Regions from separate parts of the Micromonospora sp. CNZ285 genome, predicted to be linked through region 2. Evidence: riboswitches for the same ligand, from Rfam matches in the RefSeq annotation. Region 2 holds a riboswitch; the other holds the start of a gene.
The links. A riboswitch is a leader RNA that binds a small molecule or an ion and turns the genes downstream of it on or off. The one in region 2 is predicted to bind cyclic di-AMP.

Region 1: it holds a riboswitch for cyclic di-AMP, as region 2 does, so the genes downstream of both, CLT75_RS24650 (C40 family peptidase) here and CLT75_RS16715 (VldE C-terminal domain-containing protein) in region 2, are expected to answer to the same signal.

The regions. Positions count from the first base shown of each region.
Region 1 is NZ_SPQD01000001.1:5,403,718-5,407,124, reverse strand. It holds gene dcd (dCTP deaminase) at 1-535, shown strand, start outside; gene CLT75_RS24650 (C40 family peptidase) at 613-1,647, opposite strand; cyclic di-AMP (ydaO/yuaA leader) riboswitch at 1,661-1,795, opposite strand; gene CLT75_RS24645 (peptidoglycan recognition protein family protein) at 2,034-3,407, shown strand, end outside.
Region 2 is NZ_SPQD01000001.1:3,716,432-3,719,838, forward strand. It holds gene CLT75_RS16705 (AAA family ATPase) at 1-489, shown strand, start outside; gene CLT75_RS16710 (cation diffusion facilitator family transporter) at 581-1,495, shown strand; cyclic di-AMP (ydaO/yuaA leader) riboswitch at 1,640-1,770, shown strand; gene CLT75_RS16715 (VldE C-terminal domain-containing protein) at 1,775-2,851, shown strand; gene CLT75_RS16720 (SRPBCC family protein) at 2,877-3,329, opposite strand.

The DNA.
Region 1 (3,407 bases), 1.7 Mb from region 2:
CACGCTCGCGCTGGAGCCCTTCGAGCCCACGCTGGTGCAGCCGTCGAGCATCGACGTACGCCTGGACCGGCTGTTCCGGGTCTTCAACAACCACCTCTACACGCACATCGACCCGTCGATCCAGCAGGACGACCTGACCTCGATGGTGGAGGTGCCGGAGGGGCAGCCGTTCGTGCTGCACCCGGGCGAGTTCGTGCTCGCGTCCACGCTTGAGGTGATCTCGCTGGGTGACCAGCTCGCCGGCCGGCTGGAGGGCAAGTCGAGTCTGGGGCGGCTGGGGCTGCTGACGCACTCGACAGCCGGTTTCATCGACCCCGGCTTCTCCGGTCACGTCACGCTGGAGCTGTCGAACGTGGCGAACCTGCCGATCACGCTCTGGCCGGGCATGAAGATCGGGCAGCTCTGCATCTTCCGGCTCTCCTCGCCGGCCGAGCACCCGTACGGCTCGGCCGTCTACGGCTCGCGTTACCAGGGGCAGCGCGGTCCGACGCCGAGCCGGTCCTGGCAGAGCTGGCGCACCTGGCCGACGCGCTGACGCCGCGCCCGGGGCGCCGCGCCCGGGGCGCCGCGCCCGGGGCGCCGCCGTCACCGGCGGAGCCCCGGAGCACGACCTCAGCCGGGGCGGCCGTAGCTGTTGATGTCGCCGTCGTCGACCCGCTTCATCGTGATCGGCTTGCCGGACTGGGAGGCGTGCACCACCCAGCCGTCGCCCACGTACATCGCCACGTGGTGCAGGTCGCCGTAGTAGAAGACGAGGTCACCGGCGCGCAGCTCGGCCCGGCTGACCCGCTTCGTCACGTCGTGCTGCTGGCGCGCGTTGTGCGGCAGCGAGACGCCGCCCTTCGCCCAGGCCGCCATGGTCAGGCCCGAGCAGTCGAAGTGGTCCGGTCCGGCCGCGCCCCAGACGTAGATCTTGCCGATCTGGGCACAGGCGAACTTGACCGCCGCACCGGCCGGGCCACCGGGGTAGCCGGCCGGGCACGGCGCCGGGCGCAGCGGGCCGCCGCCACCCTTGCCGTACACCTTGAGCCGCAGCTTCTCCAGCTTGGCGATCTCGGCGTCGATCTGCTTCTTCTTCGCCGCGAGCTGGGCCTCGGTACGCGCCAGACCGGCGATCATCTCGTCCAGCGGCTTCTTCTTCGCCGCCAGTTCGTCGCGCAGCGCGGCGACGGAGCGCACCTGCTCGTGCTGACGGTGCGCGAAGCGGTCGAGCAGTTCCAGGCCGGTGACCAGGTCGCCGGGTGAGCGGCTGCCCAGCAGCGCGTTCACGGTGGAGAGGTTGTCGCCCTTGTAGGCGTCGGCGGCGAGCCCGCCGACCTGGCCGAGTGCGGCGTCCACCCGGGCCTGGAGGGGTGCGATCTGCCGGCCGAGCGCGTCGGCCTGCTTGCGCCGCGCGGCGAGCTGCCCGCGTACGGCGTTGACCTGTTCGATGACCGGTTCGAGCTTGTTCCAGTCGCGGTCGATCTGGGCCTCGATCTCGGCGACCGAGGGTTCGGCGTGTGCCGCCGTGGCGCCGCCGGTCAGGACGACGGCGGTGCCGACCAGTGCGGCGAGGGCTGTGGTGAAGCGGGACCAGCGGGAACGCGGCGCGACGAAGGACCGGTCGACCGACCGGTTCGACGACGGCCGCGGGGCATGGAGTGCCACCGGGCGTCCGTACTCCTTCTTCCGTACCGCCTACCGGGTTAGCTGACGGATTCGGGCGGGAAGGGAGCCGCCCTACCGCATCGCTGCGGATTCACCCCAGGTACCTGGTTCCCCGGCTCGCCCGGAGGCGACTCGGCGGTGTCGGACCGTCACCGACCGGGTTGGACGGTGAGACGTGCGGCCGACGATTCACCAGAGTAGGGACCACCGTTATCGATCCGCAACTTCCAGCGCCGTGACACTCCGTACGCGATCCAGGGCCGCACCCGGGGCGGAGGTGAAATTTTCTTTCAAGGCTGATTACTCACTGGAAAGGTATTGACCCCTGCGGGTGTGCGGAGTGAGGGTGGAGACGCAGTGACCCCCATCCCTGTCCAGGAGGTTCGATGCACCTCTCCGCCCCGCCGTCGGGCAGACGGATACTGCTCGCCGCCGCAGTGGCGACAGCCACCGCGCTGGCGACGACCGGCCCGGTGACAGCCGCGCCGGACACGTCCGCGCCCGCGAGCGACAGGCAACAACAATACGCCGCCGCCGCGGCCGAGTACGGCGTGCCGCAGAACGTGCTGCTCGGTGTCTCCTATCTGGAGTCCCGCTGGGACACCCACACCGGGCAGCCGAGCACCAGCGGCGGCTACGGCCCGATGCACCTGACCGACGCCGCGCACATCCTCGCCATGCCGGGCAGCGCCCACGTCGACGAGGACGAGGACCCGCGCGGCGACGACTCCCGGCCGCTGAAGCTCGACCCGGCCACCGCCGCCGCGCCGGAGCGGGAAACCCCGCTGCCGCCCGCCTCGCTCCAGACGCTCGACGCCGCCGCCGCGCTCACCGGGCTCGACGCGGACACGCTCCGTACCGACCCGGCCGCGAACATCCGCGGTGGCGCCGCGCTGCTGGCGTCGTACCAGAAGGCTCTGGGTGGGCCGGTCGGCGCCGGCACCGACCCGGCGGCCTGGTACGGCGCGGTGGCCCGGTACTCCGGCGCGGACACCTCCGACGCCGCGGCGGCCTTCGCCGACGAGGTCTACGACCAGCTCGGCCAGGGCGCCAGCCGCACCACCGACGACGGCCAGCGGGTCACGCTCGCCGCCACCGCCGCGCAGCCGGACCGTTCCCGGCTGGCCCGCCTCGGCCTGCGCAACGCCGAGCGGCCGGACGGGCTGGAGTGCCCGGTACGGCTGGCCTGCGAGTGGATCCCCGCGCCGTACGAGCAGCTCAGCGACGACCCGGGCGACTACGGCAACCACGACCTGGGCGACCGGCCGAAGCAGCAGAAGATCGAGTACATCGTCATCCACGACACCGAGGGCTACTTCGGCCCGAGCGTCGACCTGGTGAAGCGGGCCGACTACCTGGGCTGGCACTACACGCTGCGCTCGGTGGACGGCTACATCGCCCAGCACATCAAGACCAAGGACGTCGGCTGGCACGCCGGCAACTGGTACGTCAACGCCAAGTCCATCGGCCTGGAGCACGAGGGCTTCGCCGGTCAGGGCACCTGGTACACCGAGGCGATGTACCGCACCTCCGCCAAGCTGGTGCGGCACCTGGCGCTGAAGCTCGGCATCCCGATGGACCGGCAGCACATCATCGGCCACGACAACGTGCCCGGCATCAACGCCGGCGCGGTGGGCGGGATGCACTGGGACCCGGGACCGTACTGGGACTGGTCGCACTACTTCGACCTGATGAAGGCGCCGTTCCGCAGCACCGGCACGCCGCGTACCGGCCTGGTCACCATCGACCCGGACTTCGCC
Region 2 (3,407 bases):
GACCGGGCCCGTGACCAGGCGCTCGGCCGGCGAAAGCGGCACCGCTACGAGCTGACCACCAACTACCGCAACTCGGCGGAGATCTTCGCGGTGGCGGCGGCGGAGATCCGCCGGCTCTACCCGGACCTGCCGCTGCCCGACGCGGTGCGGTCCACCGGCGTGCCGCCGATCGAGCGCACGGTGCCCGCCGCCGACCTGCCGGCGGCCACCGTCGAGGCGGCCGAGGCGCTGCTCGCGCAGGTGGAGGGCACCGTCGGCGTGATCACGCCGGTGCCGCGCCGGGACGAGGTGGCGGGCTGGCTGGGCGGGCTCGGCGCGGGCCGCCTCCAGGTGGTGACCAGCCTCCAGGCCAAGGGCATGGAGTACGACGGCGTGGTGCTGGTGGCGCCGAGCGAGATCCGGGCCGACCCGGGATCGGGTGTGCGCACGCTCTACGTGGCGCTGTCCCGGGCGACCCAGCGCCTCACCACGCTCGACCCGGTGGGGTGACCGGCCCCGCCGTCACCCACAGTTCAGTTGCATACATAGCGATGTGAACATACATTGGGCCTGGCCGGTACGGGGCAGGAAGGGTGTTGGCGTGGGCGCAGGTCATGACCACAGCGGCGCGGTGACCAACGCGGCGCACCGCCACCGGGGCCGCCTCTGGGCCGCCTTCGCGCTGCTCGCCGCCCTGATGGTGGTCGAGGCGGTGGCCGCGTTCACGACCGGGTCGCTGGCACTGCTCTCCGACGCCGGGCACATGTTCACCGACGTCCTCGGCATCGGCATGGCGCTGGCCGCGATCACCGCCACCCGCCGCGCCGGCACCGACCCGCAGCGCACGTTCGGGCTCTACCGGCTGGAGGTGCTCGCCGCCCTCGCCAATGCCGTACTGCTCGGTGCCGTCGCGATCTACGTCCTGGTCGAGGCGGTACGCCGGTTCGGCGAGCCGCCGGAGGTGCTGGCCGGCCCGATGCTCGTGGTGGCGGTGCTCGGCCTGCTCGCCAACATCGTCGCGTTCGCGCTGCTGCGCGCCGGGTCGAAGGAGAGCATCAACCTGCGCGGGGCGTACCTGGAGGTGCTCGGCGACCTGCTGGGCTCGCTCGGCGTGATCGCCGCCGCGCTGGTCATCGCGGTGACCGACTGGTGGTGGGCGGACCCGCTGGTCGCCGTCGGGATCGGCCTGTTCATCCTGCCGCGCACCTGGCGGCTCGGCCGGGCCGCGCTGCGCATCCTGGTGCAGGCCGCGCCGGAGCACCTCCAGGTCACCGCCGTGCACGACCGGCTGGCCGCCGTACCGGGCGTGGCCGAGGTGCACGACCTGCACGTCTGGACGCTCACCTCGGGCATGGAGGTGGCCTCGGCGCACCTGACCACCGACCCGGGTGTGGACCCGGCCGGGGTGCTGGCCGCCGCGCGGGCCGCCCTGCACGAGGACTTCTCCATCGATCACGCCACGTTGCAGGTCGAACCCGGAGCGTCGGCCGGAGTGTGCGGACAGACCGAGTGGTGATTAGGACACACTTAAATCACTGTGGCTAATGTAGTCTTATGCCGGTTTTGCCCCGCCTAGTGGCGCTGCTCGACGGAGCCGCGCCCGGGCAGCGCCGGTAGTCTCGGTCGCGGCCGCACCCGCGGACGCCACCCGGCCCCGGTGGGGCGGCCGTCGCCTAATCGTCCGCAGGGACGAGCCGGGGAACCACGTACGTGGGGTGCATCCGCGTCAGCGGTAGGGATCTTCCGTCCCGAACCCGTCAGCTAACCCGGTCGGCGTTGACGGAAGGACGTGTGAATGCCCCCAGTGGCACCTGTACGACGGACGGCCGCCCGGTTGGCGGCCCTGCTCGTCGCGACGCTGACCCTCGGCGTCGCGACCGTTCCGGTCTCCCCCGCCTCCGCGGCGCCGGTGACCGGCCTGCTCGCCGCCGCGCCCGGCGGCGACGACGAGGGCGGCACGCCGGAACTGCGCGCCCAGCTCGACGCGGCCAGCAAGGGCTGGCTGGAGGCGAAGGCCGCGCTGAACCGGTCGGTGACCCGCCAGAAACAGCTCAACGACCAGCTCAAGACGGTCGGCGCCGAGCTTGCCGTCCGCGACGCCAAGGTCGGCGAGATCGCCGCGGTGGCGTACCGCAACGGCCGCCTGGGCACCGCCGGGGCGCTGCTCGGCAGCAGCAGCCCGGAGGGCTTCATGGACCGGGCCGCCGCGCTGGAGCAGGTCGCCGCGCACGAGGACCGTACGCTGCGCGACCTGATCGCCACCCGCGATGAGGCCACCCGCACCCGCGCCCAGCTCGACGGGGAGATCCGCGAGCAGCGCAAGCAGGTGACGGTGATGGCCAAGCGCAAGGAGCAGGCCGAGCGCGCCCTTGAGGTGGCGAACGACCGGGCCTCGCGCAGCAGCAGCGGCGGTGGCAGCGTCCAGGGCACCTCCAGCAAGAACGCGAAGCCGGCGCCGCGCAACTCGGACGGCTCCTGGCCGTCGGAGTCGTGCAGCGTCAACGACCCCACCCCGGCGGACGGCTGCATCACGCCGCGCACGCTGCACGCGCTGCAACAGGCCAAGGCGGCCGGCTTCACCAGGTACGTCTCGTGCCACCGGCCGAGCGGCTCGGGTGAGCATCCGAAGGGGCGGGCCTGCGACTTCGCCGCGCAGAAGGACGGCTTCGGCGGCGTCGCCTCCGGCGGTGACCGGACGTACGGCAACAACCTGGCCGCGTACTTCGTGCGCAACGCCGACCCGCTCGCCGTGCTCTACGTGATCTGGTTCAAGCAGATCTGGCTGCCCAGCAGCGGGTGGAAGTCGTACAGCGGCGGCAACGGCGACCCGTCCAGCGACCACACCAACCACGTGCACCTGTCGGTGTACTGAGCCACGCCTGAGAGGGTCGGCCGGATCAGGCCGGTCGGCCCTCCAGGGTCGCGCCGAGACGCGCCGCCAGGCCCAGGTGAGCAGCCCGGGCCTGGCGGAACGCGTACCCGAACAGCGGTGCCGGCGCGGTGAGCGTGATCTCCACGTCGATGCGTACCGTGCCGTCCGGCTCGTCGCGCAGGCGGGTGTGGTTGCGGACGGTCGTCGCGGGTTGCTGCCGCGCCACTGTGACGACCTCGTCCTCGCTGGCGACGAGCACGTCCGCCTGGTACGTGACCGGGAAGTGCAGCGGGCCGAGTTGCAGCCGGTCCGTGATCGCGTAGCTGGCCAGCGCGCCCGGCCGGGCCGGCAGCTTCCGGACCCGGACGATCAGCGGATGCAGCTCGCCCTGGCGACTCAGGTCACCCAGCAGGGCCACCGCTTCGGCCCGGGTGCACCGGGCCTGCACGGTGTAGCTGAAGCTGTCGCTGCTCTGCAAGCGGGCCCCCTCGCCGTCGTGCGTCGCGACGATCGTCCCGTACCGACGCCGGACTGGCAACGGGTAGAAGGTCCCCTG